3 regions of the Rahnella sp. Larv3_ips genome follow, and region 2 is predicted to be linked to each of the others. Evidence: predicted binding sites of a transcription regulator. Region 2 holds the regulator's gene; each other region holds the start of a gene.

Region 1 (10,609 bases), on a different contig from region 2:
CGCCGCGCTGCGCGTACAGATGCGACAGGAAATCAGTCAGCTGCATAGCCGCCTGAAAAATACCATGATTTACGTGACCCACGATCAGGTCGAGGCGATGACGCTGGCGGACAGAATTGTGGTGCTTAATCAGGGCAATATTGAGCAAATCGGCACGCCGGTTGAGCTTTATAACCATCCCGCCAGCCTTTTCGTTGCCGGTTTTATTGGCACGCCGAAAATCAATGTGATCCCGGCGCAGGTCGTTGGACGCCAGCTTTGGGTTAACGGGCAGCCGCTGTTTGCGCTGGGGGATAAATTCCCGGCGGCGCAGGACGGACAGACGGTGTCGCTCGCCATCCGCCCCGAGCTGTTACGCCTGGAGGAAGCGACGGATCATGCGTTTGACGTTGTGGTCGATTTTACGGAACTTCAGGGGGATTCGACGCTGGTGTACGCAACATTTGGTGAGCACGCCCTGAAGATGAAATCGTCGAAACAGCTTTCGTTTCCCCGCCATACCGCCCTCAGGTTCGGGTTTAATGCCGCCAGTGTTTTGCTGTTTGATGCACAGGGAAAGCGGATCCCGCAGGCTATGGCGTAGGAAAACAAAAGGCACCCAGGGGTGCCTTTTGGCTGCCGGTGATCCTCAATCAGGCACTTTTAGCCAGCTGCGCTTTGTGTTTGTTTTCACTGAGCATGGTCAGAACCAGCAGCAGCACGGCCAGCACACAACCGGCGATCATCACGATAAAACCGCCGTCCCAGCCGAAATAATCCACGGTGTAACCGACAATCGCACTGGCGGCGACTGAGCCGCCAAGATAACCAAACAGACCGGTGAAACCTGCCGCGGTGCCCGCTGCTTTTTTCGGTGCCAGCTCCAGCGCGTGTAAACCAATCAGCATCACCGGGCCATAAATCAGGAAGCCGATGGTGATCATGCAGGCCATATCAATGCCCGGATTGCCGACCGGGTTCAGCCAGTACACGACGGTGGCGATGGTCACCAGCACCATAAAGAACACGCCGGTCGCGCCGCGATTCCCCTTGAAGACTTTGTCCGACATCCAGCCGCACAGCAGCGTCCCCGGGATCCCCGCATATTCATACAGGAAGTATGCCCACGAGGATTTATCCAGCGCGAAATGCTTCACTTCTTTCAGGTAAGTCGGTGACCAGTCGAGGATGCCGTAGCGCAGCAGGTAAACAAATACGTTTGCCAGCGCGATATACCACAGCAGTTTGTTCGGCAAAATGTACTGCATGAAAATCTGTTTCGCGGTCAGTTCCTGCTCGGCGGATTCTTTCACGTAGTCCGGCGGATAGTCGTTTTTGTACTCTTCAATCGGCGGCAAACCGCAGGACTGCGGGGTATCGCGCATGGTCATGAAGGCAAATACGGCCAGCAGGATCGCGCCGAAAGCAGGCATGTACAGCGCTGCGTGCCAGTCGTTAAACCACGCCATCCCGAGCAGGAACAGCAGGGGAGGAATACCGCCGCCGACGTTATGTGCGCAGTTCCATACCGATACCACGCCGCCGCGTTCTTTCTGTGACCACCAGTGAACCATGGTGCGTCCGCACGGCGGCCAGCCCATTCCCTGGAACCAGCCACACAGGAACAGCAAAACAAACATGATGGCAATGCTTGAGGTCGCCCACGGCACGAAGCCCATAAACAGCATCACTGCCGCAGCCAGAATCAAACCGGCGGGCAGAAACACGCGCGGATTCGAGCGGTCTGATACCGACCCCATAATGAATTTTGAGATGCCGTACGCAATAGAAATACCGGATAACGCAAAACCGAGATCGCCACGGGAGAAGCCCTCATCGATAAGGTACGGCATGGCCAGTGCGAAGTTTTTGCGCACCAGATAATAGGCGGCGTAACCGAAGAAAATCCCCATGAAAATCTGCCAGCGGAGACGGCGATAAAGCGGGTCGACGTGGTTTTCATCCACGGGAGCTTTGTGTGGTGCGGGTTTGAAAATACTGAGCATACATGCCTCCGATGGCATAAATCAGGTCTGACTCGTCATGAGCAAGTGTGTTCTAAAACGAACATCATGTTAGCGGTTTGCGCGCAAACGAACTGTGAGTTATGACAGAATTGTTACATTTTTATTACGGAGGAGCGTGCGGAGAAGCAAAGTGGCTGAAGGAGATAAAAAAAAGCGGAGCCTGAGCTCCGCCTGAGGGTGTCACTGACCCTGAATTTACTGCACTTTCAGCGTATTGATAATGGCTTCTGCATCAGCCTGCGCCTGCTGCTGATTGTCGGCTGGCAGGGTAATTTGCAGCGTCAGCAAATGGCTGTCCACTTTACCCAGCACGATAGAAGAATAGGCTTTCTGACCGGCCGAGGTGATGACGCTGTCGTACTGCTGCATGGTCTGTCCGTTAACCTGAATCGATTTGTTGGTCACGACCTGCAAGTTGGTATCACGGGCTTTTTGCTGATCCTGCAAACGGGCAGTCAGCACTTCCAGCGATTCGGTGGTGTTATCGCCGAGGATCACAATCACCGCTTTCTGACCGGTGCTGTCAGCATATACGTGCATGTTGTTTGCCTGCGTGCCCAGCTTACCGCTCTGGTCGCTCATTCCCTGCGGCAGGGAGAAAGTCACTTTCCCATCCAGCAGGCTGACTGGCGCGGTTGTCGCGGCGGCGGCGGCGGCTTTATTGGCATCCGGTGCATCAGTGGACTTCCCGTCACACGCAGCCAGACCGGCGATCAGTACTGCCATTCCCATCATTTTAGCGAAGTTACGCATCGGGCTTCCTTAAGTGACCTGTTTATCAGGCTGAGATGTTGATTTAACGGCCTTATGGCAACCTATTCACGCCACAAATGCAAGTCAGATTATGGCGCGATTTTTGTTTTTAGCGAGGTGAGCGGGGGGCCATTTTCCCCCGCAGATTTTCAGTGCGCGCGCAGAGCCGGGTGGTTGTGATTTCCCTGTGCGGACAAACGTTTGAGCAGCATGTTCAGCAGCATGCCGTACATCGGCAGGAAGAACACCAGACAGATCAGCACTTTGAACGTGTAATCCACCATCGCGATTTCCACCCAATGCTGAGCCATAAACGCATCGCTGCTTTTGTAGAAGGCGATAAAGAAAAACGACAGCGTGTCGCTGATGTTGCCGAGGAACATCGAGGCGACTGGCGCTATCCACCAGCGGCGGTTCTGGCGCAGGCGGTTAAACACGTGAACGTCGAGAATTTGCCCCAGCACATACGCCATAAAACTGGCGGTGGCGATGCGCGCGACCATGATATTCAGGCTGCTGAGCGCTTGTGCACCCTGCCATTGCGCTTCGAAGAACAGCGCGGAAATCACGTAGGAGATCGCCAGTGCCGGCACCATCACCGACAGAATAATGCGTCGCGCCAGCGGAGCACCAAAAATACGGACGGTCAGATCGGTGGCCAGAAAAATAAACGGAAAGGTGAACGCGCCCCAGGTGGTGTGGAAACCAAAAATGGAGACGGGCAACTGAACCAGATAGTTACTGGAGGTGATGATGGCGATGTGGAATAGCGAAAGCCATATCAGCGCGGAAAACCGCTGCTGAGCAGTAAAAGAGTACATAGATGTGACCTTTTTAGTGAATTGGGGTGAGGGAACCCAAGAATATTGTGACTTTTCGCGCCGATAATTCGGTGCGGCGCGCATAGTACCTGTTTGCGCACCGTTTGCGCAACAGATCCAACGGTTAATTTTAGCGCAATGAGCCGCGTGAGTTGCACCAGAAATTCTGCGGGTTAAACTGTTGGCCTTTGCCAGACAACCGCGCATTCCTGCACCCAGATGTTGAGAAACGAAATGAACGATCCCTTTATCAACCCGGACCATCAGCTTGATGCGCTGGGCCTGCGTTGCCCGGAACCCGTAATGATGGTTCGCAAAGCGGTACGTACCATGAAAGACGGGGAAACCCTGCTGATCGTCGCCGATGATCCGGCAACCACCCGCGATATTCCGGGTTTCTGCCGCTTTATGGAGCACAGGTTGCTGGCGTCCGATACCGAAAACCTGCCGTACCGCTATCTGCTGTGCAAAGGGCTGTAGACCGAACCCAGCCCGACATCCTTAACGTGATTTATTGCGCAACAACCGTAAAGCGTTAGCCGTGACAAGCGCCGTTGCGCCGGAATCCGCCAGCACCGCCAGCCACAATCCGGTCAGCCCCATAATGGTGGTGACCAGGAATATCGCTTTCAGCCCCAGCGCAATGGTGATGTTCTGACGGATATTGGCCCGTGTGGCGCGTGACAGGCTGATCATCTGTGCCAGCCCGCTCAGACGGTTGTGCGTCAGCGCGGCATCGGCGGTTTCCAGTGCCACATCGGTGCCGCTGCCCATGGCAATACCGATAGTGGCGGCTTTCATCGCCGGCGCATCGTTAATCCCGTCACCGACCATCGCCACCGGTTTAACGGCATTCAGCGCGGTCACCGCCGAGACTTTATCCGCCGGCAGCAGGCCCGCCCGGAATTCGATGCCCAGCCGGTCAGCGATAGTTTTCGCCGCGCGCGGGTTATCGCCGGTCAGCATTACCGCAGAAACCCCGAGCGCCTGCAGATCGCGCAGCGCCTCAACAGCATCTTCCCGCAGCCGGTCCTGCATCGCCACCAGACCGATCGCCTGTGCGTCCTGCATCACCACTACCACGGTTTTACCTTCAGATTCCCAGCCTGCAATTTGCGTGGTGGCGTCCGTACTCAGCACGCCTGACGCCACACGCACAGGAGCCAGTACCTGGATCCTTCTGCCTGAGACAACGCCTTCCACACCGGAACCTGCCAGCGCACGGCGGTCCTGAGCGGTTATCGGCAACGGATTGTGTTCTCTCGCACGCGCTAAAATCGCCTGCGCCAGCGGGTGGTGGGAGCCTTCTTCCACCGCCGCCGCGAGGCTTAACACTTCGCCTTCGCTGGCGCCGTTGAGCACCTGCACATGGGTCACTTCCGGTTTACCTTCGGTCAGCGTACCGGTTTTATCCAGCGCCACGGTTTCGATCAGCGCCAGCTGCTCAAGCGCAGCGCCGCCTTTGATCAGCGCACCCTGACGCGTCGCCGCAGCCAGCCCGGAGGTGATCGCCGCCGGTGTTGAAATCACCAGCGCACAAGGGCAGCCAATCAGCAGCAACGTCAGGCCGCGATAAATCCACGTATCCCAGGAAAGCCCCATCCCCAGCGGTGGAATGATGATGACCAGCAGCGACATCAGCATAATGACCGGTGTGTAATAGCGGCTGAAGGTATCAAGGAAGCGCTCGATCGGCGCGCGTCGCTCATCGGCTTCTTCGATAAGTTGCAGAATGCGGTCAATGGCGCTGTTGCCGGGGGCGGAAGCCACTTCCAGACGGGCCAGGCGATCAACGCACAGGCTGCCCGCCGGGACTTTCTCACCGGGCTGACGTTCTACGGGCACGGACTCGCCGGTCAGGGCGCTTTCATCGAAACTGGCCGCGCTGTGCAGCACCGCATCGGCAGGCAGACGTCCGCCTGCGGCGATTTCAATCATATCGCCGGGACGCAGGCTGGCGACCGGGACGGATTCCGTTTTGCCCTCAGTCACGCGAACGGCGGTATCGGGTATCAGCGCCATCAGCGCTTTTACGCCGCTGCGCGCACGGCTGGCGGCAAATGACTCGAGGCGTTCGCCGACCATAAACAACAGCAGCACCATGGCGGCTTCGGCGGTTGCGCCAATAAACAGCGCGCCCAGTGCCGCAATGCTCATCAGGGTTTCTATGGCAAACGGCGATCCGGCGCGGGTCTGGCGAATCGCCTGACGCAGCACCGGCCACAGGCCGACCAGCGTGGTGGCGATAAACGCAATTTCACCGGCCTGAGGATTGACGCTGTCGAGTATCCAGCTCAGCAGCATCAGCGCTGAAAGCGCCAGCAGCGGCAGATATTCTTTCAGCCATGACACGTCCTGCGCGGGAGGATTCCGGGTTTTATCCAAAGATTGCAGGGTGAACCCTGCGCCGGTGACGGCTTGCAGCACGTTTTGCGAGATGTCGTGGCTGGCGTCAATCACCAGTTTTTCGGTGGCAAACAGCACTTTCGCATGGCTGACGCCTTTCAGGCCGGAAACGGCATTTTCAATTTTGCGCGCACAGGCCGGGCAGTCCATGCCTTCGACGCGCCAGCTGTATTGCTGGTTTCCGGGAAGAGGCGCGCTGGGATCATCTTCACCCGGCGAACTTTCCGTGCCGCTGTCGTCAGAACAGTGTGTGTGTTCCGCTGTTTTAGGCGTGCAGCAGCTGCCGGCAGAGGCCGCCAGCGGGGCGCTTTCACTGCAACATCCGGCAGGGGGAGTCCCCGCGGGGGAAAGGGTGCTGATTTTAGTGATATGCAACGCCGGGGTATGTTTGCCCTGGCAACCGCACTGACACATGTTCGTTCTTTTAAGGGGGATCATAGAGCCTCCGGTTTCAAACCGAGTGGAATTACACCCAGTCTAAACGTTGGAGTCAGCTCTAAGGTCAAGAAGTATTTAACTCGCGGAACCTGAACGGCTCCGCGGGTGAAGGGATTTAAAGATACAGCGACCGGACAATCAGGAAGTGTCCGCCGAAATAGCAGGCGGCGACCAGGCCGTCGGCGGCGCGGAATTTAAAGCGGTAGCGGCTGACAAGCCAGAAAATATTACCCAGCAGAAGCAGCACGGTGCCGCAGAACAGCGAGAACGCCATGTCGGTGCTGCGCGCAAAATACTGTTCGCCTGCCAGCCAGACCATCAGCAGGGTCATGGCGATGTAAGTGGTCACTGCCCATTTGAGTTCGGCCAGTCGCGTCCAGATCACCGCAAGAAGTATTGCGCCGATCACCAGCAACGCCAGCGGCAGTGGCCAGAAGAAGGTAATGGTCATCTGGCTGGCGAAACTCAGCGTATAGAGCAGATGCGACAGGAAGAACGCCCCGATGGCGTACATAAAGCGTTCTTCAGGCAGCAGCAGCAGACCGTCTGCCACCAGCGTTGCCGCCAGACCCAGCAGGATCAGATAGCTGTAAACATTCAGCGTGGGCGCCTGCCACGCCAGTAACAGCAGCAGCAACAGGGTGACAGGTTTGAAGACCCAGCGTTGCCAGCGCAGGCCGCGGTAACTGGCATCAACGAACAACCAGCCGGAGAAAAATACAGCGAGGAATGGCCAACTCATTGTTTATCCTTTTATCTTTCAGAACAGAACATAAAACCGATGCAAGGTCTGCCTTCGGGAAAACACATCCTGTTTTCCGGTACTTGCTTTCAGTGTAGGAGAGAGGGCGCACCGGCGACAATCAGAAATCCCCGTAACGGCAGGTTTGGTGACCGTGGGTTTAGGAAGGGAGCGTTTACGGCGCAGAGCACGCCGTAAAAGCAGGCATTACTTTTTGCCCGGCATCGGTGGCTGTTTTTTCTGCCATGCCATCAGTTCAAACACGCCAAACAGGAAAATACGCGTTTGCAGCCACGGGCCGATGGTGTCTTTGTCCTTGCCCTGCGTGGCTTTCAGCAGCATGACCTGCAGGCCGTGCATGAAAAACATGAACACAATCGCCACATCCAGAAAATATTTGATCGGCTTAGGGAACGGGTGGATCAGGTTAAACGCCAGAAACCCCCAGATACATAACATCAACAACCGACCAATATTGATCAACATCTTACTGCTCCTGTTCAGGTGAGCCGGTTTCAGGCGTCACATCGCGATGGTAAAGGCGATAAGCAACTTGTCCGGCGACTTTCTCCCGGTGTAACCGCCAGCTGGCGGGCACGTCCAGAGTGTCGTGCTCGGCTTCTGTTTCGACATAAATCCAGGCCTCATCGGCCAGCCACTGATTCTGCTCAAGCAGATTCAGGGTGTCTTGCAGAATGCCTTTGCGAAAAGGCGGATCGAGGAAAACCACGTCAAAGGCATTCCCGGCTTTTGCCAGCCAGTTCAATGTGTTGACGTTGAATACTTTCGCATCTTTGGCGTTTAGCAGCGCCAGGTTTTTCTCTAACTGTTGTGCAACCGGGCGTTCAAACTCGAGCAGGGTGGCGCTGGCGGCATAGCGTGACAACGCTTCCAGACCCAGTGCGCCGCTGCCTGCAAAACAGTCCAGACAATGCGCGCCCTGTAAAACCGGTGCGAGCCAGTTGAACAGCGTTTCGCGCACGCGATCGGTGGTCGGACGTAGCCCCGGGCTGTGTGGAACCGGAAGTTTGCGTCCGCGCCAAAGGCCGCCAATAATGCGTATCTGGCCTGCTGCGGGCGTGTTAGGTTTCTTTGCCATAGTTCACTTCAGTAATCCGAAGCCGTCGGGCTTCGTTGCATATCGTTTGGAGGGCTATTCTACCGGTGTGCGGGCAATGGGCAAATGTTTAACATTGGCGATTGAAAAACCAGCGGAATTCAACACGCGGGCGTGTTGCCGGAAGGGGAAAGTGATAGACTGCCCGATCATAACCCTATTAATAATCCGTTCGCCAATCATTAGCGGCGAGGAGTGAAGTTGTAAAATGGCAAAAGACAAAAAACGCGGTTTCTTCTCCTGGTTTGGCCGTGGCCGTCAGGAAGAAGAGCAGCAGAAAGAAGAAACACGCGAAGAACTGCCGGTTGTCGAAGAGCCCGGCGTCCCCGTTGAACCGCAGCCGGTCACTGAACCCGAGCCGGTTATCGAGCCTGAACCTCTTAAAGAACCTGAGCCAGAGGTCAGGGAGCCTGAACCTTTAGCCGCTGCTGAGGAACTGGCAGACGACATCGTTCACATCACTGAACAGGTTGCTGCGCAGCCGGTGGTGGCGGAAGAAACCGCCGCCCCTGAGCCGGTCGTCATTGAAGCTGAAATCGAAGAGCCGATCATCATTGCCGCGCCGGTGGTTGAAGAGCCGGTGGTGCAGGAAGCGCAGATTGTCGAAGATGAATTCGTCGAGTCAGCCGCCGAGATGGCAGAAGACGCCCGCGAAGACGTTCTTGATGCCATCGACGACAGCGTGGCGGTTGACGATGAACCGCTTGTGGCGCTGGAGCCGATCGTTGTGCTGCCCGCCGGTGAAACCGAGCAGGAACGCCCGACCAAAGAAGGCTTCTTCGCCCGTCTCAAACGCAGTCTGGTCAAAACCCGTCAGAATCTGGGCTCCGGTTTTGTCGGCCTGTTCCGTGGTAAGAAAATCGACGACGAGCTGTTTGAGGAGCTGGAAGAACAGCTGCTGATCGCCGACGTTGGCGTCGAAACCACGCGCAAAATCATCACTTCCCTGACCGAGCACGCGTCCCGTAAGCAGCTGAAAGACGCGGATGCGCTTTACGGCAAGCTGAAGGAAGAAATGTCCGAAATTCTGTCAAAAGTGGAACAGCCACTGGATGTCAGCGGGAAAACCCCGTATGTCATTCTGATGGTGGGCGTGAACGGCGTGGGTAAAACCACCACCATCGGTAAGATGGCGCGTCAGTTCCAGGCGCAGGGCAAATCAGTGATGCTTGCCGCAGGCGATACCTTCCGCGCCGCGGCGGTTGAACAGTTGCAGGTCTGGGGTCAGCGTAACAAGATCCCGGTGATTGCTCAGCAAACCGGTGCAGATTCAGCCTCGGTGATTTTTGATGCCATTCAGGCAGCAAAAGCCCGTAACGTCGACGTATTGATCGCTGATACCGCAGGCCGCCTGCAAAATAAAGCGCATCTGATGGAAGAGCTGAAGAAAATCGTCCGTGTGATGAAGAAGCTCGACGAAGATGCCCCGCATGAGGTTATGCTGACGCTTGACGCCAGTACCGGCCAGAATGCCGTCAGCCAGGCAAAATTGTTTAACGAAGCGGTCGGGCTAACCGGCATTACGTTGACTAAACTGGACGGCACCGCGAAAGGCGGCGTGATATTCGCCATCGCCGATCAGTTCAGCATTCCGATTCGTTATATCGGGGTCGGCGAAGGTATCGAAGATTTAAGGCCGTTTAAGGCAGACGATTTTATTGAGGCACTTTTTGCCCGAGAGGATTAATACGGATGATTCGCTTTGAACAGGTCAGTAAAGCTTATCTGGGCGGACGACAGGCGCTTCAGGGCGTCAATTTTCACATCCAGCAAGCGGAAATGGCATTTCTGACCGGTCACTCTGGCGCGGGTAAAAGTACCCTGCTGAAGCTGATTTGCGGTATTGAGCGTCCCAGCGCCGGACAGATTTTGTTTGGCGGCCACGACATCAGCCGCCTGAAATCCAGTGAAGTGCCGTTCCTGCGTCGTCAGATTGGTATGATCTTCCAGGACCACCATCTGCTGATGGATCGCACGGTGTATGACAACGTGGCGATGCCGCTGATTATCGCCGGTGCCAGCACCGAAGATATTCGCCGGCGCGTCTCGGCAGCGCTGGATAAAGTCGGGTTGTTGGATAAAGCCAAAAATCTGCCCATCCAGCTGTCTGGTGGTGAACAACAGCGTGTGGGCATTGCCCGCGCGGTGGTCAACAAGCCTGCGGTGCTGCTGGCGGATGAACCGACCGGTAACCTCGACGGCGAACTGTCGGAAGGTATCTTGCGTTTATTCGAAGAATTTAACCGGGTTGGCGTTACCGTACTGATGGCAACGCACGACGTGGGTCTGATTGCCCGTCGTAATTACCGCACGCTGACGCTGAGTC
Region 2 (10,609 bases):
AAGAACTCCGCACAGGCACAGGTCAGGCCAACCGCCGTCACCATACAGGCGATGAAAATCAGCGCGCCGAGGAAGAAGCTGCCGACGCCACCAAAGGTATGCGCCACATAAGCATGCAGGATCACCGCGCCGTTAGTCGCGCCAGGAACCAGTGATGCACTGTTTTCGCCAAGTTTGAACAGGCTGAGATAGACCAACACCAGACCTAAACCGGCGATCAACCCAGCCAGAATAGTGTAACGGGTCAGCAACTTAGCATCAGACACACCGCGTGAACGGGCGGCATTAACGATCACAATCCCGAACACCAGCGCTCCCAGCGTATCCATCGTCAGATACCCGTTTACGAAGCCACTTGAGAAGGGAACCGTTTGATAAGCATCGACCGCAGGCATTGTCTGGCCGGCAGGCCACAGCAGTGCGGCAACGCCCAGCGCAGCCAGTGCAACCATTTTCAACGGCGCGAGGAAATGCCCGACGGTATCGAGCAGACGGCCCGGATACAGGGAAATGCCGATCACCAGCGCAAAATAAATCACGCTATAAATCAGCAGAGGCAGCGGGCCGTCACCGGTCATCGGCGCGATCCCCACTTCAAAGGAAACGGTCGCGGTGCGTGGCGTAGCAAACAGCGGGCCCACGGCAAGATAGCAGACGGTGGCCAGCAAAATACCGGCACCACGGCCAATCGGAGAGCTCAGGGCGTCAACACCGCCCCCGACACGCGCCAAGGCAATGACGGTCATCACCGGGAGGCCGACGGCTGTGATCATAAACCCGGCAGCAGCCCACCAGACTTCAGGACCGGCCTGCAGGCCAACCATTGGCGGGAAAATAATGTTTCCGGCCCCGACGAATAAAGCGAAGGTCATGAAACCTAACGCCAGAATATCTTTATTTGTTAAACGAGTACTCATGATTGGTGTCGTGTTGCCTGTTCAAATGAATAAAGTGTCCGTTGCTGTCGTCGTGCTGCTCGGTCAGAAGGATGAATGGCGAACAAAGCCAGAGAGCACCAAAATGAAGCCGGAAGGAGCCTAAAACGCCTGATGATATGCAGATGATTACGTTGTTATGCAGGGAGTATCGAGCGACAGCGGGGGCTAAGGTAAACGTTTATAGCGCAGAAAGGCAAGCCGAGATCCAAAAAGCAGAGTCTTCAACCAGATTAATGCTTTAGAGCAGCGATTATCACTAAATACAGCCACAAACACGCAATATGATATGTATGATTTTTGAACGAAGTAAGCACAAGATATGCCCCGAAAAGGCAAAAAGTGCGTGAAATCACCACGAACGGGCAATTTCACGCACGATATCCAGCAGATTAATGAGGTCAATAAATAACCGGCGACGCCTTTACCAGACGCGCGCAGCGATATCGACGACCAGTTTTAATTTTTCCCACTGCTGCGCTTCGGTCAGGCTGTTGCCCTCTTCTGTCGAGGCGAAACCACACTGCGGGCTGAGGCAAATCTGGTTGATATCCAGATACTCAGCCGCTTCTGCAAGACGCGCTTCCACCGTTTTCGCCAGCTCCAGTTCGCCGGATTTTGTGGTGATCAATCCCAGAACCGCCTGCTGATGGCCTTTTTTGATGAAGCGCAGCGGCTCGAAACCACCGGAACGCTCGTTGTCATATTCAAGGAAGAAAGCATCGATGTTCACGCCGCCAAACAGGATCTCCGCGACCGGTTCATAGCCACCTTCTGAAATCCAGGTGGAGCGGAAGTTGCCACGACAAACATGCAGACCAATCACCAGATCGTCGGGTTTCCCGGCAATGGCTTTATTCAGCACGTCAGCGTAAGTGCGTGCTAACTCTTCCGGAGAATCCCCACGTTCGCGGATTTGCTTCTTCTGATCTTCTGAACACAGGTACGCCCAGACCGTGTCGTCGAGTTGCAGATAACGGCAACCGGCATCGTAAAACGCCCTGATGGCGTCACGGTAAACCTGTGCCAGATCGTCAAAATACGCTTTCAGGTCGGGGTAAACCTCTTTGCTGATGGCGTCACGGCCACCGCGAAAATGCATCACACTCGGACTTGGAATGGTCATTTTGGGCACCGCGCTGCCGCTGATGCTTTTCAGGAAGCGGAAATCTTCCAGCATCGGGTGTGCGCCAAAACCGAGTTTACTGACCACTTTGATGCTGCGTGCTTTCGTTTGTACGCCGTTGAACTGGATCCCCTGCACCGCGTCGTAACCTTCCACGCCGTCCAGCCCTTCGAAGAAATCGAAGTGCCACCACGCCCGGCGGAATTCGCCGTCAGTGACCACTTGCAGACCGGCTTCACGCTGCAAATCCACCACGCGACGAATTTCAGTGTCTTCCACAGCGCGCAGCTGAGCGGCATCAATCTCGCCGGCCTGAAACTGTTTACGCGCTTCTTTAATCGCCAGCGGGCGCAGAAAACTGCCGACAACGTCGGCGCGGAATGGAGGGGTTGTACGTTGCATGCATGACTCCTTTTAGGCACCCCGCGGCGTATGGCGGAATACCAATGATTTACAAAGTAAATAATTGCGTTGCGTTATATATAGACATCTGGATGTCTAAACGTCTTTGATTGGATAGTGTCATGCAGCACGCTTATCAGCAACAGAGGAATCTTCATGGGACGTGAATAAAATTCACGTTAGTGGGAAGAATGTTCATTTAGAGGAAATGTTCATTTGGAAGAGTAAGAAAGCCTGAAATCCGCAGATAACAGGCTTGAGAGGATTAAGGCTTAATGGAAGCTTGCGCACCGGCGTCTTGCGGAACAATCAACCGCGGCGCCAGCGTAAACATAAAGCGGGTGCCGACACCCACTTCGCTCATGACTTCCAGCCTGGCGTTGTGATGGCTCAGGGCATGTTTGACGATCGCTAAGCCCAGCCCGCTGCCACCGGTCTGGCGGGAGCGCGCTTTGTCTACGCGATAGAAACGTTCGGTCAGGCGCGGAAGGTGCTGAGGCGCAATACCCGGCCCGTTGTCGCTTATCTGGAACTGCGCGCCGTGCGGCGTTTGCTGCCAGTTGACTTCAATGCGGGTGCCCGCCGGGGTGTGATTGACCGCGTTGTACACCAGATTGGAAACCGCGCTGCGCAGTTGATCTTCGTTGCCAAAGACCTTCAGCTTGTCGTTTATACGGAATACGACCTCATGCTGACCGCCGCTCAGCGTCTGCACTTCACGCTCCAGCATGCCGAGCATCACCGGAATATCGACTTTCTCGTGCAAATCCATATTGGCAGAAGCTTCTATTTTCGACAGCGTCAGCAGCTGTTTTACCAGCCCGTCCATGCGTCGCGTCTGCTCCTGCATGGTATCCAGCGCTTTGGAACGAAACGGCTCTTCCAGCTTGGCGTCTTCCATCATTTCCAGATAGCCCTGCAAAACGGTCAGCGGCGTACGCAGCTCATGGCTGACGTTAGCGAAGAAGTTGCGTCGCGCGCCCTCGAGCTGACGCATCTGCGTGACATCCCGCGCCACCATCAGTAATTGCCCTTCAGAATAAGGCATCACGCGAAACTCCACGTAATGCTCATTATTCAGCTGAAGATTCAGTGCACGGCTGAAATCCCGGGCCTGGATCCAGGCGCGAAACTCCGGATAGCGCAAAAGGTTAAAGATGTGCTGCCCGTTGTCTTCCGGCCAGCGAAAGCCGAGCAGTTCCTGCGCCAGACCGTTACACCAGAAAATATTGCCCTCTTCGGTGGTCAGCACCACTGCATCAGGTAACGATTCTGCACCGCTGCGAAAACGTTTAATTAATTGCCCTAATTCGCGACGACGACGACGGTTACGCATCTGCATCTGGTTCAGCCCGTAGAAAAGCGGCTCCCAGCTCCAGCGCCCGTTTGGCGGGGTGATGCTGCGGTCAAGCCACAGCCAATGTGAGAGTTTAAGCTGGTTGTAATAGTTCCAGCCCAGCGCCGCCAGCAGCGACGCAAAGAGAAGCCAGCCAAAATGGCCGACAAAAATGCCGAGAATGATCGCTGGCAGGCAAAAGAGGAAAAATTCGCCGGCCAGCCGTTTCCATGACAAACGTTCTAACACACAGATTCTCCGCTGTGGGGATTAATAACGCGTTGAGAAACGGTATCCCGTGCCACGGACAGTCTGAATCATTCTGTCATGTCCACTGGTTTCCAGCGCTTTACGTAAACGACGAATATGCACGTCCACGGTGCGATCTTCCACATAAACGTTAGTGCCCCAGACGTTATTCAGCAACTGTTCGCGGCTGTAAACACGTTCTGAGTGGGTCATAAAGAAGTGTAATAATTTGAATTCGGTCGGCCCCATGTCGAGCGCCTGCTCGTTGGCCATCACCCGGTGAGAGGAAGGATCCAGGCTCAGCCCCTGCATGTCGATCACCTCTTCCACCGCCATCGGAGAAATGCGGCGCATTACCGCTTTGATGCGGGCAACCAGTTCTTTCGGAGAAAACGGTTTGGTGATGTAATCATCGGCACCCACTTCGAGGCCGCGCACCCGATCTTCTTCTTCACCGCGTGCGGTCAGCATCATCACCGGGATTTCGCGGGTCAGGGCTTCACGTTTAAGGTGCTTAATAAACTGAATACCGGAACCGCCCGGTAACATCCAGTCGAGCAGGATAAGCTCAGGATAAGGCTCGACCAGCTGGGCCACCGCGGAATCAAAATCTTCAGCTTCAACAGCCTGATAGCCATTTTGTTCCAGTACAAAACACACCATTTCACGAATAGGAGCTTCGTCTTCAACCACTAATATACGTCTAGCCATCGTAGGTCCTGCCAATAGGTTAGCGATCTTTTATTTGATTGCGGGCGCCATTATGCGTCAGTTTTGTGACAGATTTATGAATAGAAAGGATGGTTCATTACCCGGCAATTTAACAGCCATCTTGCTGAAATGCGTCCGATTTTCTCAGGACATCGTCCCCCGTCGGCGTTTATACTTTGCGCCATTGTTACCGCACCGCGAACCACAGGGAGTTTCATGCGCCTGATCCACACCTCAGACTGGCATCTTGGCCAGTATTTCTTTACCAAAAGCCGCGCCGCCGAGCACCAGGCCTTTCTGCGCTGGCTGACGGAACAGGTGGAAAATCATCAGGTTGATGCCGTGATCGTGGCCGGTGACATTTTCGATACCGGCTCACCGCCGAGCTATGCCCGCGAACTGTATAACCGCTTCGTGGTGGAATTACAACGCACCGGCTGTCAGCTGATTGTGCTGGCCGGTAATCATGATTCCGTCGCCACGTTAAATGAGTCCCGCGAGCTGCTTTCCTGTCTCAATACCCGGGTGATCGCCACCGTCGGCGAAGATCTGTCTGAGCAAGTGCTGGTGTTAAATCAGCGCAATGGTACGCCGGGAGCCGTACTGTGCGCGATCCCCTTTTTACGCCCGCGCGATTTAATCGCCAGTCAGGCAGGGCAATCCGGCAGCGACAAACAGCTGGCCTTACAGGAAGCCATTGCCGCGCATTATGATGCGCTGTGCCACGCTGCGCAGGCCAAACGCGACCAACTGGGTCTGCCGCTGCCGATCATCGCCACCGGCCATCTGACCACCGTTGGCGTCAGCACCTCTGATTCCGTGCGCGACATCTATATTGGGACTCTTGATGCCTTTCCGGCGCAGGCGTTCCCGCCGGTAGATTACGTCGCGCTCGGCCATATCCACCGCGCGCAGTGCGTGGCGAAAACGGAACATATCCGTTACAGCGGTTCCCCTATTCCGCTCAGTTTTGATGAGCTGAGCAAAGCCAAAAGCGTCTATCTGCTGGATTTCGACGGTGCCACGCTCAACGCCATCGACACGCTGGAGATCCCCGTTTTCCAGCCGATGCAAATCATCAAAGGCTCGCTGGCGGAGATTGAACAGCAGCTGGCGCACTTCACCGGAGGCGATGCCACAAAACCGGTCTGGCTGGATATTGAAGTGGCGACGCAGGATTATCTCAGCGACATTCAGCGCCGCATTCAGGCGCTGACCGCCGAACTGCCGGTGGAGGTCGTGTTACTGCGCCGCAGTAAAGAACAACGGATTCACAGCATCGATCAGCAGGAAAAAGAGACCCTCAGCGAGCTGAGCGTCAGCGACGTTTTTGAGCGCAGATTGTCGCTGGAAGCGGATACGGATGAACCGCGCCAGACGCGGATGCGCACGCTGTTCGCCCAGGTTGTCGAACAGGTCACCAGCGGTCAGAGCACGGAGGGCAGCGCACAATGAAAATTCTCAGCCTGCGTTTAAAAAACCTGAACTCGCTGGCAGGCGAATGGAAAATTGATTTCACCGCCGAGCCGTTCGCCAGCAACGGTTTATTCGCCATCACCGGCCCGACCGGTGCGGGGAAAACCACCCTGCTCGACGCCATCTGTCTGGCGCTGTATCACCAGACGCCACGCCTGAACGTCACGCCAAGTCAGAATGAACTGATGACCCGCCATACCGCCGAATCACTGGCCGAAGTGGAGTTTGAAGTGAAAGGCATCGGCTATCGCGCATTCTGGAGCCAGCGACGCGCGAAAAACTCACCGGACGGCAATTTACAGGCGCCAAAAGTCGAGCTGGCCTTGCTGGCCGACGGCAAAATTCTGGCGGATAAAGTGCGCGATAAACTTGATGCTATCGCCGAACTGACCGGACTGGATTTTGGCCGTTTCACCAAATCGATGATGCTGTCGCAGGGCCAGTTCGCGGCGTTTCTGAATGCCGACGCTAACGACCGCGCCGAACTGCTGGAAGAACTCACCGGTACCGAAATCTACGGTCTGCTGTCCGAACGCGTGTTTGAACAACATAAAGAGGCACGCGTCACCCTGGACGGTTTGCATCAACGCATGGCCGGTATCGAACTGCTTAGCGAAGAACAGCGCCAGGCGCTGGAAACAGAACTGACTGAGCTGAACGCACAGGAAATCAGCCTCAGCCGGCAGGCGCAGCAGCGCCAGCAGGATCTTAACTGGCTGCAACAGTGGCAGCAGGTGCAGCAAAAACTTCAGCAGTCTCAGCAGCAACTGAGCGCCGCCGAGCAGGAAAATTTGGCTGCCGCGCCGCAATTGCAGCAGCTGGCACGTAGCGAACCGGCAGAAAAACTGCGTCCGTTACTCAATGATCGCCAGCGTTGTCAGGATGAATCGCAACGTCTTGTGCAGCAACTGGCGCAGCTCACGCAGCAACAGGAACAGCAAATTGCACAAATGACGCCGCTGACTCTGGCGGTGGAACAGGCGCAAACCGCACGGCTGAAACAGGCGGAAGAACAGCGTCAGACGCAGACGCTGATTGAAGAAAAAATCCTGCCGCTGGATGGCGAAATTATCCAGTGGCGTAAATCACTGGCCGATACGCAACAGTCGGTCAGTGACGTGCAGAAACTGGTCAGTGAGCATAACGCGACGCGGGTGCAAATGACCGCCGAACGTCAGAAACTGGACGAAGAAAGCCGCCAGCATCAGACCCGCCAGACCGCGCTGACCGAGGCGCTGAACGCCGCACAACAGCGTCAGGCTGAGCTGGAAAAACAGCATCCGCTGGCAGCATGGCAGAAACGGCAAACAGAGCTGGCGCAGCTGCGCCCGGTGCGCCAGCAGCTGTATTCACTCGCGCAGATTTTCCCTCAGCTGAACCAGCGCGTGCAGCAACAGCAAAAAGATTTGGCGCAATATCAGACGCAGCTGGCCGAAGAAGAACTGCGTCTGGGCGCGATCCGCCTGCAATGTCAGAAACAGCTGGAGCACCTGAACGACGTCAAAGCATTGCATAAACAGGAAATGCTGATCGTCAGCCTTGAAGCTGAACGAGCCAATCTGCAAAGCGGCAAAGCCTGCCCGCTGTGCGGTTCCACATCCCATCCGGCCATTGAACACTATCAGGAGGTTAAACCTTCTGAAACGGCGCTGCGAGTCGAGAAAATGCAGCTGGAATTCGATGCGGCAAAAGCCAGCGGCATTGAGCTGGCAGCGAAAATCAAAAGTCTGAAAGAACAGCAAACACGCGTGCAAACCCAGCTGGAGCAGGAAAGCCAGCAACTGAATGCGCATACCGAAAACTGGCAGCGACTCAGCGCGCCGCTGAACCTGACATTCGGATTGCAGGATACCCTGGCCATTCAGCAGTGGCTGGCGGAACGCGACGAAGAAGAACAGCAGTCACAGGATCTGATTAACCAGCACGAACAGCTGGCGCGGGCGTTGCAGCAGGCGAAAGATGCCCTGAATGACGCCCTGAACGCGCAGCAGAAAGTGCAGCAGCAAAGCGTGTTGCTGACCGAACGCGTTACCCGACTGGAAGAGACGCAGGCAAAAACTCAGCAGGACTTTGCGCGGCTGCAAAAGCTGTTCACGGAAGGTGAGAAATCTCTTTCTGAACTGAATGCCAAACGCCTTGAACTGTTCGGTGACCGCCAGGTGGCGCAGGTTCGCGAGCACTTACATCAGCAACAACAGGCGGCGGAAAAAGCGGTCAGTGACGCACAGGGCGCGCTGCAAAAAGCGCAGGAACTGCGCGATAAGCTGGCCGGTCAGCTGGCGAGTACGCAGCAGCAACAGTTGCAGGCTACGGAGCAATTGAAGCGGGCGGAACAGGTGTGGCAACAAGCGCTGAGCGCCAGCGGATTTGCCGATGAAGCCGCGGTGACACTGGCCCTGCTCGACGATGTACTGCATCAGCAACTTCAGCAGCGCAAAGAACATCTGCAACAACAGCTGGCGCAGGCGAACGCATTGCTGAGCGATGCCAAAGCACAGCTGGAAAAACATCGTCTTGCCCGCCCTGCCCATCTGAGTGAAACAGAAAACGATCTCGAAGCCCTGACGGCGCAACAGGCGGAACTGGCGCAACAACTGAAAGCCTTACAGCAACGTTTGGGCGAAATAACCAATAAACTCAACGACGATAAAGCGCGAAGCGGCAACCAACAGGCGTTGATCGCTCAGATTGCGCAGGCACAGCTGACGTGTGACGACTGGGGCTATCTGAATCAGATGATTGGCTCCAGCGACGGCGCGAAATTCCGTAAATTCGCGCAAGGGCTGACGCTCGATCACCTGGTGTATCTGGCGAACCGTCAGCTGGAAAAACTGCATGGCCGTTATCTGTTGCAGCGTAAAACCAGCGATGCGCTTGAATTGCAGGTGGTCGATACCTGGCAGGCCGATGCGGTGCGCGATACCCGCACGCTCTCCGGCGGCGAAAGTTTCCTGGTCAGTCTGGCACTGGCGCTGGCGCTCTCCGATCTGGTGAGCGATAAAACCCGTATCGATTCGCTGTTCCTCGACGAAGGTTTCGGCACGCTCGATGCCGACACGCTGGACACGGCGCTCGACGCCCTCGACAGCCTGAATGCCTCAGGTAAAACCATCGGTGTGATCAGCCATGTGGAAGCCATGAAAGATCGCATTCCGGTGCAAATCAAAGTCACCAAAGTGAACGGGCTGGGTGTCAGCCGCCTGAGCAGTGAATTTAAAGTCTGAACGTCAACCCGCAGGCCATCCCGCTAGCAATCTTGCTACCGGTTGCCCTGCGGTGGATCCCCTCTCTGCGCATCCGCACAATAATCGCACCGTTACGGTGCGTCACAGCCTGTCAACCTGCTGAATTATCGGTTATTTCCTTCGGGTAACGATCTGGCACGCCCTGTGCTTACTGTTATGTATACAAGTTGCAGTACAAGCTGCACTGCCTGCAAAACAGCCAAGGGGATCGCCGATGAAAAACGACAAACCTGAAAACCTTCCGGTCAATACACAACGCCGCCAAATGATGAAATGGCTGGCGATTACCGGCGGTGTCATGACACTCGGCGGGATGATCCCGACCACCGTTTTCGCCGCCGATGATGATGAAATTCGCATCGGCTACTGGCCTATCGTCGGCGGTTTGCCTCTCTATGTCGCTCTCGAACAAGGGTTCTTCAAAGAGGCCGGGCTGAACGTGAAAGGCGTTAAATTTGCCAGCGCGCAGCAAATTGTTGAAGGGATGATCACCGGCAGGATCCACGGCTGCGCCAACGGTACGGCCACCGGCGCACTCGGGCTGGGGGCGATCACCTCGCCGGATCTGTTCAAAATCATCTGCTCGAACCCGTCCAATCATCAGTTGGTTCTGGATGAATTTCTGGTGCCGCTGAACAGCACCGCGAAAGCAATCAGCGATCTGAAAGGCAAAAAGATCGCCTGCGGTCCGGGGATCCAAAACGTCACCATGGCGAAGATCATTCTGGAGAAAAATGGATTCACCAATCCTTCCGTGATTGAACTGCCGGTCGGGCAACACGCGCCTGCGCTGGCCGCCGGACAAATTGACGGTGTGTATACGCTCGAACCCACCGGCACCGTCGGACGCATGAAAAACCTCTCCCGCACGCTGGAAACCGGCGTGATTTCGAAATACGTGCTCGGCAATGCGGACGCCCCGTGGTTTGGCGGCGCGGCGGCGCTGAATTCCAGCTTTATCGCCAGCAAACCTGAAGAGACGAAAAAGTTTATTGCCGCTTATCAGAAAGCGGTGGAATTCATTGCGGCGCATCCTGATAAAGCCCGTGAAAACGTCGCCGGTTACACCAGCATTGAACCTGCGCTGGTGAAAGAAGTGCCGCTGCCGGGCTTCGTGATGTATCCGGGG
Region 3 (10,609 bases), on a different contig from region 2:
GAAGATCGTCGGTTTACGATCTGTGTTTTGACGCACCACACTCAGGCCGTTGCCCGATAACCGCGAAGTTGCGACGCTGGCATTATCCGTTACGTTTATCAGGGCAATAAAATGAAGCCAAAAACGCTGTATGAAAAACACATCGACAGCCACAGCGTCCGCGCGCTGGATGATAAAGGCCACGTGTTGCTTTACATCGACCGGCAGGTGATTAACGAATACACCAGCCCGCAGGCGTTCAGCGGTTTGCGCGAGGCGAACCGTCGCGTCTGGCGGCCTGAAACCTCGCTGGCGGTGGTCGATCACGTTAACCCGACGACGCCGTTACGCACCCGCCAGATGCCGGATGCCGGGGGGGCGCGTCAGGTGTCCTATCTGGCAGAAAACTGCGCCGAATTTGGCATTGAGCTGTTTGATATTCTCGATATGCGTCAGGGCATCGAACACGTGGTGGCACCGGAACAGGGCTTTATTTTGCCCGGCATGGTGATTGCCGCCGGAGACAGCCACACCACTACCTACGGCGCGTTAGGCGCGTTTGGTTTTGGTATCGGCACGTCCGAAATTGAGCACCTGCTGGCCACGCAGACGCTGGTCTATAAACGCCTGAAAACGATGCGTGTCACCGTCAGCGGTGAACTGAAAACCGGCATCACCGCCAAAGACGTGGTGATGGCGCTGGTGGCAAAAATCGGCGCGGCGGGCGCGACCGGTTATGCCATCGAATTCTGCGGTCAGGGCATCGACATGCTGAGCGTGGAAGGCCGCATGACGATATGCAATATGGCCGTTGAAGCCGGGGCGCGCGGGGCGTTTATGGCACCCGACGACAAAGTGTTTGATTACCTGAAAGACAAACCGCGTGCGCCGAAAGGCCAGCAATGGACGGATGCCGTGAATGTCTGGCGTGAACTGCACAGCGATGCGGACGCCGTGTTTGACCGCGAAGTTGAACTGAGCGCCGCAGAAATTGCGCCGATGGTCAGCTGGGGCACCAGCCCCGATCAGGCGCAGGCGATTCACGGCCAGGTACCGGATCCGCTGGCAGAATCAGATGCCTCACGCCGCAAGGATTTACAGCGTGCGTTGCAGTACATGGGGCTGCGCGCCGGTCAGGCGCTGAACAGCATCCGCATCAGCCATGCGTTTATCGGTTCCTGCACTAATGCGCGCATCGAGGATTTACGCGCTGCCGCCGAAGTGGTTCGCGGGAAAACTGTCGCACCGACCGTACGCGCAATGATCGTGCCCGGCTCCAGCCAGGTGCGCGCGCAGGCTGAGCAGGAAGGTCTGGCAGACATATTTATTCAGGCCGGTTTCGAATGGCGGCAATCGGGGTGCTCTATGTGTCTGGCGATGAACGACGACGTGCTCGCCCCCGGCGACCGCTGCGCATCCAGCACAAACCGTAATTTTGAAGGCCGTCAGGGCGCGGGCGCACGTACCCACCTGATGAGCCCGGCGATGGTGGCTGCGGCGGCCATTTGCGGCCATCTGACCGATGTCCGTGACCTGTAAGGAGAAATCATGGAAGCATTTAACGTACTGACCGGTATTGCCGCGCCGTTGCCTGCGGCGAACGTAGATACCGATGTGATCATGCCGAAACAGTTTCTCAAGGGCATCGACCGCAACGGGCTGGATCGCGGGGTATTTTTCGATTTGCGTTTCCTGGCGGACGGTTCGCCCGATCCGGCGTTTATCCTCAATCAGCCTGAGTGGCAGAATGCCAAATTCTTACTGGTCGGGCCGAATTTCGGCTGCGGCTCCAGCCGTGAACATGCGGTGTGGGGGCTGAAACAGCTCGGGATCCGGGCGCTGATCGGCACGACGTTTGCGGGGATTTTCTTCGATAACTGTCAGCGTAACGGCGTGCTGACGGTACAGCTGGATCCCAAGCAGTGGGCGCAGATTGCGCTGGAAGTGGTTCACGGCGACAAAAACAAAATTACCCTGGATCTGCCGGCGCAACGGATTGGCCTGCAAAACGGTGAAGTGATTGATTTTGCTATCGATGAGCTGAGTAAGGTTTCGCTGCTCAACGGGCTGGATGCTATCGGCACCACGCTGCAATATGGCGATGACATCCGTGAGTTTCAGCAAGGGCATTTGCAGCGCAATCCGTGGCTGGCTTAACGCTAACCAGGTAAACGGCTTCAGCTCAGTAACTGGCTGAAACGCTGATGCAGAAACTCAACGCACACCCGCAATTTTGCTGAGTCCGCCAGCCGCGTGGGGTACACCGCCCAGACGCTGGCGGGCTGGGAGAATTGCGGTAACACCTGTACCAGCTCGCCCCGCGCAATGTAAGGCTGCACGTCCCACTCCGAGCGCAAAATGATGCCGTGGTGGCGGAGCGCCCACTGCAACACCACTTCGCCACTGTTAGACGACAGCGCCCCTTTCACCCTGACCCGGTGCTCCTCGCCTTCTGCGGTCAGCGACCAGAGTCCGAAAGGATTGTCGCGCTCTTTGAGCACCAGACACTGATGCTGTGCGAGCGCTTCCGGCGAATCCGGCTCACCGTGGGCGGCCAGATACTCCGGGGATGCGCAGAGGATCCGCTGATGCTCGGCCAGTTTTTTACCGATGTGCTGCTCCGGAATGTCATCGCCCACCAGAATTTCCAGATCAATACCTTCTGCAACCAGGTCGACCACGCGGTCAAACAGATCAAGGCGGAGATTCAGTTGCGGATAACGCTCGGCCAGCTCGGCCACTGCCGGCGCCACATGACAGCGTCCGAAACCGAACGAGCTGCAGATATGCACGTTGCCGCGCGCTTCACTGCGCGAATCCGACAGGTCGCCGATGAAGTGATCAAACGTATCGAGGATTTGCAGTGCCCAGCGCTGCGTGCGTTCGCCGTCTTCGGTCAGCCGTACGCCGCGGGTCGAACGGTGCAGCAAACGGCAATTCAGCGTCTCTTCGAGGATCTGAATGCGTTTGCTGACATAGGCCGGAGACTGCCCGAGCTCCGTGGCGGCGGCAGCAAAACTCTGCTTATTCACGACCGCCAGAAAAACCCGTAAGTCTTCGGCCAGTGGCAAACGCGCACGTTCGCTGGTCATGATTACAGACCGAAGACCGGCTGGTTCAGTTTTTCCGCCCTGTGCACGTCGCTGGTTTTCACACCCGCGATCTGCATTTTTTCCTCGGCTTCTTCAATGTCTTCATTATCGATTTCCAGCGATTCCTGATCCTGCCCTTCCTGAGGCGTCAGCGCCAGTTCGACCATGATGGGAAAGTGATCCGAGCCCATGAATCCGAGGCGTTGCAGGCCGATGAGCGTGAAATGTTTACTGTGGAAAACGTGATCCAGCGGCCAGCGCAGGAACGGATAACTGGCGTGGAACGTGTTGTACATGCCACGGCCACGACGCGGATCGAGCAGACCGCTGACTTTCATGAACAGGCGCGTGGTACGCGACCATGCGACGTCGTTCAGGTCGCCGGTCACAATGGTCGGGTAGGTCGCTTTGGCCGCGGTGTGCCCGACGGCGATAAGCTCACCGTCGCGGTCAGTGGATTCATCGGCTTCGGTCGGGCTTGGCGGCATCGGATGCAGGCAGTGCAGCACGACCTGTTCCCCGGAGGCCAGTTCGGCGCGAAAATGCATCGACGGAATATCGTCGGCCACCAGATACTGAATCTGTGCATCGTGCAGCGGCAGGCGCGAGTAAACGTGCATGCCGTAGAGATTATCCAGCGGGCAGCGCAGGCTGTGCGGGTAATCCGGCTCAAGCGGTGCCATCTGATCTTCCCACCACTGATCCGTTTCCAGCAGGACCACGATATCGGGCTTATTTTGCTGGATAAGGCTCAGTAATTTACCGGCCTGACGGTTGGTGGTCAGCACGTTGCTGTTGATAATTTTGATGCGGGAATGCCCGTTCGGCGCGACTTTTTTGACCTGCACCGGATGCAGGCGCGTATAGGGCAAAATCCACCAGCTCTGATAGAGCATGCAGGCCACCGTCAGCACGATGGTGATGGTCGAGAGCACGCCGCCAAACGGCAGAATATACAGCTCAGTCAGCAGGAAAAGTAAACATAAAGACGCCATTTGCAGGCGGGGGAAATCCCATACCCGCACCCACCAGTGTTGATTGCGGGAGAGGGGCAGCAGCGTCAGAAGGGTCATTATGACCGTCAGTACGCAAACTGTAATTCGAAGTGCTTCCATCGGTCATCAGCCCTGATAAAAAAATAGCAGAAGAGAATACTCTCAATACCTTGTTAAGCGATTGTGACTTAAAAAACGAGGAACGACCAGAAGGATGTCGCCACCTTTTCTGGTTGAAGAAAAAGATGGCGACGTCGGGCGAGGGTTATTTTGCCGGTGCAGCCTGATCGGCTACGTGGCACCAGTTATGCTGCTGGACAATCCCGCCGTCCGGAGACGTGTAGCCGATACAGCCGAGCAGGGTGTCATACAGTTTTTCATGGAAAGCAGGCTTCTTCTGCGCAGCCATTTTTTGCAGCTGTTCGAAACCGGCTCTGTTCTGATCGTTGGCGAGGAATTTGTCCGACGCCCAGACCATAATCGGCACGGTACGCTGCTCAGGTGGCGCGTGATCACGCGGTGTGCCGTGGAAGTGCATACTTTTTGAAATCGACTCGCCGTGATCGGATGCGTAGAACACGATGGCGTTTTTATCGCGCAACTGGTCAAACACCTGCGACAGGAAATAATCGGTATACAGCAGTGAGTTGTCGTAGGCGTTGATCATCTCCTGGGTAGAACAGGAGTCATCAATGCCCATGCATTCCGGCTGATATTTGGCGAATGAACGCGGATAGCGGTCGGAATAGAGATAATGCGACCCTTTGGTGTGCAGGATGATCAGATGTTTACCGTTCGGATGGTTATTCAGCGAATCTTTCATTTCATCGATCAGCAACATGTCATCGACCGGCTTACCGGCGTTGCGCTTCTCAGAAGCAATGTTTTCACGCAGGGAATAATCGTCGGCGCGGGTTTTGTTGTAGAACCAGGCTTCACTTTGCATGGAATACAACTCCGAGCTCCAGCCTTTGCTTTTCAGCACGGAGAACACGTTAGCTTCCTTGAGCGTACGCTGCGGCGCTTCAGACGCCCCGCCCTCGCGCACAAACATACAGCGCAGGGAAAGCTTGGTGGCGGTGTCGCAGGAATAGCCCTGCAAGGCCACAAGATTCTTCTCTTTATCGAGATTCGGCGTGTTATCACGATCGTAGCCATACAGGCCCATGTGATCGCGACGTGCACTTTCACCAATCACAAACACCACGTACATGTCTTTGGCATCTGCCGGTTCGTTATAGGTGAAGTGTTTGGCCGGATCGAACAGGTTTTTGGTGTCTTCCGCCTGGCTGTAGCTGCTGTAGACATACAGCCCCAGCGCTGAAAGCCAGTTGGACGGCGAATAAGTGCCCGCCACCACGCCACCGTAGCTTGCCATCATGCGGTTATTCACCAGATCATGACGATCCTGCACTTTGCCCATCATTTGCAGCGGCAGGTAACAGAGCAAACCGGAGACGACCAGCAGAACGATTTTCACTGCCAGTTTTTTCAGGGTGGTTTCTCTGAATGCCGCGCCGGGCATGGTGCTCAGCCACAACAGCAGTACCGGGATCAGGCTGACCAGCACCGTCCAGGCGATGAAATGGGTACCGATGGATTCTTTCGATAAATCAATGGAGTCTGACGCCAGTGCCGCCGCCAAAATACCGTAACCGATATCGACGTTGAACAGGATCATGTAGTAGCTGGCTGCGGCGGAGGAGATCACCACCACGCTCATCAGAATGCGAAAGACCGTTTTCCCGGTAAACGACAGCAGCACACACAGGAAATAGACCAGCGCAAAGGCGGCCAGCATTTCAACGGCGATCGACAACGCATTGTCATAGTGCAACTGGGAGTAACGTCGGAAGAAAATCGGAAGGTTAAGCAGGATCCCAAGATAAAGCGCAATGAACAGAAAAATGCTCTGTTGCGAAAGTAATCGTAATTTTTGCATTGGTAATAAATGGCTCTTTGGTGAGTCTGTTTACGTCATGTTGACCGCTCGTACCGGAGGATTGAAAACACTCCTTAGGACTATTCAGACTCCGGGCCGCGTATTTTCGTTCAAATTCATTCGTTTCTTCCAATGTGATAATGTAACAGGATTAACGAAACCTTTATCTTTCAGTGAGATAATGCTGATAATTTTCTTACACCCGCTGCCCGTTTCTTACGTTTATTGAGAAACTACTGAGAAAGCTTGTGCTCTTCGCGCGGGAAAGTGAGCGTGAAGCGGGTTTCCCCCTGCGCGGAACTCACCACCCGGACGCTGCCCTGATGCAGCGCCATAATGGCCTGCACGATGGACAAACCCAGCCCGCTGGAGCTGCCGCCTTCGCTGCGCGAGGCATCGGCGCGATAGAAACGGTCAAACAGTTTGCCGAGTTTTTCAGGCGGGATCGGGTCACCCTGGCTTATCACATGGATATCCATGCCTTTCCCATGAGACTCAGCGCGCACGCAGATTGCCGTTCCCTGATGCGCATAGCGCACGGCATTGGCGACCAGATTACTGAGCGCACGCTGGAACAAAATGGCATCGGCGTAAACAATCCCCTCGCCTGCGCTGTGCAACGTCATCTCGCGCTCTTCCGCCAGTCCTTCGAAATACTCCTGAATACGGGTCATTTCCGCCGACACATCAATACTGGTGAGGGTCAACACCGAACGCGCATCGGTGGCGCGCGCCAGGAACAGAATGTTTTCCACCATGCGTGAAATACGCTCCAGCTCTTCCATGTTGTTCGCCAGCAGCGTTTCATATTCCTCGGTGCTGCGCGGCTGATACAGCGCCACCTGACAATGCCCCATCAGCGCGCCCACCGGCGTGCGGATCTCATGCGCCAGATCGGCGGAGAACTGCGTCAGGCGCTGATAACCTTCCGCCAGCCTCTCCAGCATGTCGTTAAAGGAAAAGATCAACTGCTGCAATTCCTGCGGCGCATTTTCACTGCTCAGACGGGTGGATAAACTGGCCGGATGAATTTTCGTTGCCTCCTGCGCCATATGCCGCAGCGGGCGCAGCCCCCGGCGGATGACGCCATAGCCCAGCGCGGCAATCAGAAAATAGGCAAACAGCACTGCGCCGGTTATCTGCCAGCGGAACGTTGACAGCATCCGCGCTTCGCCGGTCATGAAGTGCGCCGCGGTGATCTCCACCGTGCTGCCATCCTGCATTCTGACGGCGGCACGGGCGAAGCGCACCGGCGTGCCGTCGGGCGCAGAGAGGCTGTGCACGGTGCCAAGGGTTAACGGCTGGCCGTCCGGCACCGGTGCCACTACCGGTAACTGTAAACGCGAGGGATTGACGTTAATCAGCGCGGGCTGCCCGCTGAGGCGGAAGGTCAGAATATCGCGCTCGTTGCCGAGCATATTTTCGAACAGGCCGGGGTTGTGGCTGAGCTGTGACAGCGGAAATTCGCTCGCCAGCAAATGACGAAAATACTGCACGCGCCCGCTGACCTGATAATCGGCGCGGCGCACCAGCTCTTTTTCCAGCGAGTAATAGAGGTACACCCCGACGGCGCTCACCACCAGAGAGGCTAACAGCGCAAACAGCAGCGTGGCCCGCAGCGTCAGGGACATCGCGCGTTGTGGTGTTGATTTCGCAGCAAATTCAGTCATGGCGCACTTCGCAGACATAGCCGATGCCGCGCACGGTATGGATCAGTTTGACCTCAAAGGCGCGGTCGATTTTGGCGCGCAGGCGTTTGATGGCCACATCCACCACGTTGGTGTCGCTGTCAAAATTCATATCCCACACCTGAGAAGCGATCATGGTGCGCGACAGCACTTCGCCTTCGCGGCGCATCAGCAAATGCAGCAGCATAAATTCTTTGTTGGTCAGCGCGATGATCTGATCCTGACGGGTGACGCGGCGGCGAAGCAGATCGAGATTGAGATCGGCGACGCTGTAGATATCCGGCTCACGGGCGGCGGGACGGCGCAGCAGCGTGCGAATACGCAGCACCAGTTCGGTGAAGGAGAAAGGTTTGATGAGGTAATCGTCTGCGCCCAACTCCAGACCGTGAATGCGATCCTGCACTTCGTCGCGTGCGGTCAGGAACAGCACCGGCACGTCGCTTTTTTTACGCAGCACTTCCATCACCTGCCAGCCATCAAGCCCCGGCAGCATGACGTCAAGGATCACCGCGTCGTAACCGTCCTCGAGCGCCAGAAACAGCCCGTCTGCGCCGTTACGCGCCAGATCCACGCTGTAACCCGCTTCGGTCAGCCCTTTTTTCAGGTAATCGCCTGTGCTGACATCATCTTCTATCACCAGTATCCGCATTCAGGCCCTCAGCGCCGCATGACCATTCACCCAAAGAATGATTCCTGGGAAGTTTATCAGTTTCGTCAGACACCTTTGATGACAATTTTGTCATCAACTTGTCATCTGCCAATCCCGGTTTATCGTCCACTCTTAATGAAGTCATTCCTCACTGCCTCGTGCAGTGATACCTCTACCTGAATGAAAATACGTAAGAAACTGGAGAGTTAAACATGAACACACCAACACGTCTGGCCGGTCTGTTACTCGGTTCATTGCTGATGTGCAGCGGCATGACATCTGCCTTTGCTGCGGACAACGTCATCAAACCTACGCGCGGAACCATTGAATCCGTTAATGATTCCTCCATGCAGATCACCACCCGTCAGGGCGATAAGCTGGACGTTAAACTGACCGATCAGACCAAAATCAACGCGGTGACGAAAGGCCAGATCAGTGACATCAAAGCGGACAGCTTCATCGGTACCGCGGCCGTTCCACAGGCCAACGGCACCCTGAAAGCGCTGGAAGTGCACGTCTTCGCGCCAAGCCTGCGCGGCAGCGGCGAAGGGTTCAACCCGTTTGAATCCGCCGATGGCAAAATCAATACCATGACCAACGGTACCGTCGGCAAACTGGTGAACACCAATGGCCGCACGCTGACCGTGAAATATCATGACGCAGAAAAAACGGTTGTAGTGCCTGACGATGTGCCGGTGGTTCTGCTGGCGCCAGGCGACCGCAGCCTGCTGAAACCTGGGACAAAAATCGTGCTGTTTGCGATGAAAGACGATAAAGGCGCACTGGTTGCCCGTGGTATCGCCGCCGGTAAAGATGGCGTCGCACCGCCGATGTAACCCTTTAGCACGCTGCTCCGGCGGGCCGTGTCTGTCAGCCGCAAGCAGTGGTTCCTGAAGAACTGCGCAGGGTGAATCCTCCCTCATTCACGTTGCGCAGTTTCTCATTACGCAGGAGTTTATCCGTGAAATCTCAACCCTCCCCGCTGCGTACCTCCTCTGCACAAAGTGCCTCCACGCCGCCCTCTTTGCCGAAAAAAAAGCGTATTCATCCCTGGCCGGTTCGCCTGTGCCACTGGATTAATCTTTTCGCGATGATCGGCATGGTGATGAGCGGCTGGGGAATTTATAACGCCGACCCGATTTTTTCTTTTACCTTTCCGCAAAGCACCACCCTCGGCGGCTGGCTGGGTGGCAACATTGCCTGGCATCTGGCGGTGATGTGGCTGATGGCGGCCAACGCCCTGTTTTATGTGCTGTGGGGGCTGTTCAGCGGCCATTTCAGGCATGACTTTTTCCCGTTCAGCCCACGCTCTGTCTGGCGGGATACGGTCCGTGCCGTGACGTTCAGGCTGCCGCACAAACCCGGCCAGTACAACGCGGTGCAAAAGCTGATGTACGTCGGCGTGCTGCTGCTCGGCCTGCTGCTGGTGCTCTCAGGGTTATCTATCTGGAAACCGGTTCAGTTCAGCGGCCTGGTGTGGCTGTTTGGCGGTTTTGATATCGCCCGTTATGTCCATTTCTTTGCCATGAGCGGCGTGATGCTGTTCGTGGTGGTTCACGTGGTGATGGTGTTGCTGGTGCCGAAAACGTTCGTTGCCATGATCACCGGTGGCAAAAAAATCAGTACGCAGGAGAACACGGATGAGTGATAAATCAGACCGGCCAAAAATCATTGTTGAGCCCGACCAGCGCAAACAGCTGGTGAATATTCAGCGCCGTCTGTTGCTGCGTTCCGGCCTGACGCTGGGCGCGGTATCGATGCTGACCGGCTGTAATTTGCAGGACGGCGATCAGGTCGACAAAGTGCTGTGGGCGATGTCGCGCTGGAACGATCGGGTTCAGGGCTGGCTATTCAGCGGTCAGAAACTGGCGCAAACCTACCGCGAAGATCAGATAACCACGCCGTTCCGCTTCAATGCTTTTTATCCGGAATACAACGTTCCGGAGATAGACATCCCCAATTACCGGCTGGAAGTCTCCGGGCTGGTGCAGAAAAAAGCGCCGTGGACGCTGGAACAATTGCAGCGCCTGCCGCAGGAAAGCCAGATCACCCGTCTGATTTGCATTGAAGGCTGGAGCGCCATCGGCCAGTGGAAAGGCGTGCCGCTGAAAACCTTCCTGCAACATATCGGGGCGGATCTCACCGCCAAATATGTCGGGTTTAAATGCGATGACCGCTATTATTCCAGCATTGATATGGCGACGGCGCTGCATCCGCAGACCATTCTCGCTCTGGATTTTGGCGGTAAACCGCTGCCGCCGGAT

The links. Region 2 encodes PhoB, which activates phosphate uptake and scavenging genes when phosphate is short. Its sites were predicted from a motif close to CTGTCATAAAACTGNCNNAT; they were not measured.
Region 1: glpT (glycerol-3-phosphate transporter) is a predicted target of PhoB. The motif match lies at 2,085-2,104, and genes of this name have one in related genera.
Region 3: ED901_RS02715 (heavy metal response regulator transcription factor) is a predicted target of PhoB. The motif match lies at 8,433-8,452, and genes of this name have one in related genera.

What each region holds. Positions count from the first base shown of each region.
Region 1 covers NZ_MJIB01000013.1:73,045-83,653, forward strand. Annotated here, with positions in the region: gene ED901_RS16215 (ABC transporter ATP-binding protein) at 1-583, shown strand, start outside; gene glpT (glycerol-3-phosphate transporter) at 633-1,985, opposite strand; gene ED901_RS16225 (DcrB family lipoprotein) at 2,202-2,759, opposite strand; gene ED901_RS16230 (7-cyano-7-deazaguanine/7-aminomethyl-7-deazaguanine transporter) at 2,909-3,580, opposite strand; gene tusA (sulfurtransferase TusA) at 3,815-4,060, shown strand; gene ED901_RS16240 (zinc/cadmium/mercury/lead-transporting ATPase) at 4,082-6,424, opposite strand; gene ED901_RS16245 (lysoplasmalogenase) at 6,540-7,166, opposite strand; gene ED901_RS16250 (DUF1145 family protein) at 7,374-7,652, opposite strand; gene rsmD (16S rRNA (guanine(966)-N(2))-methyltransferase) at 7,654-8,265, opposite strand; gene ftsY (signal recognition particle-docking protein FtsY) at 8,492-9,970, shown strand; gene ftsE (cell division ATP-binding protein FtsE) at 9,976-10,609, shown strand, end outside.
Region 2 covers NZ_MJIB01000005.1:686,575-697,183, forward strand. Annotated here, with positions in the region: gene brnQ (branched-chain amino acid transport system II carrier protein) at 1-917, opposite strand, end outside; gene ED901_RS12085 (cobalamin-independent methionine synthase II family protein) at 1,360-2,463, opposite strand; gene phoR (phosphate regulon sensor histidine kinase PhoR) at 2,729-4,048, opposite strand; gene phoB (phosphate response regulator transcription factor PhoB) at 4,070-4,759, opposite strand; gene sbcD (exonuclease subunit SbcD) at 4,976-6,214, shown strand; gene sbcC (exonuclease subunit SbcC) at 6,211-9,459, shown strand; gene ED901_RS12110 (ABC transporter substrate-binding protein) at 9,695-10,609, shown strand, end outside.
Region 3 covers NZ_MJIB01000004.1:48,235-58,843, reverse strand. Annotated here, with positions in the region: gene leuC (3-isopropylmalate dehydratase large subunit) at 112-1,518, shown strand; gene leuD (3-isopropylmalate dehydratase small subunit) at 1,528-2,136, shown strand; gene ED901_RS02735 (LysR substrate-binding domain-containing protein) at 2,157-3,071, opposite strand; gene ED901_RS02730 (endonuclease/exonuclease/phosphatase family protein) at 3,074-4,186, opposite strand; gene eptB (kdo(2)-lipid A phosphoethanolamine 7''-transferase) at 4,332-6,008, opposite strand; gene ED901_RS02720 (heavy metal sensor histidine kinase) at 6,242-7,678, opposite strand; gene ED901_RS02715 (heavy metal response regulator transcription factor) at 7,671-8,345, opposite strand; gene ED901_RS02710 (hypothetical protein) at 8,558-9,181, shown strand; gene ED901_RS02705 (cytochrome b/b6 domain-containing protein) at 9,370-9,993, shown strand; gene ED901_RS02700 (molybdopterin-dependent oxidoreductase) at 9,986-10,609, shown strand, end outside.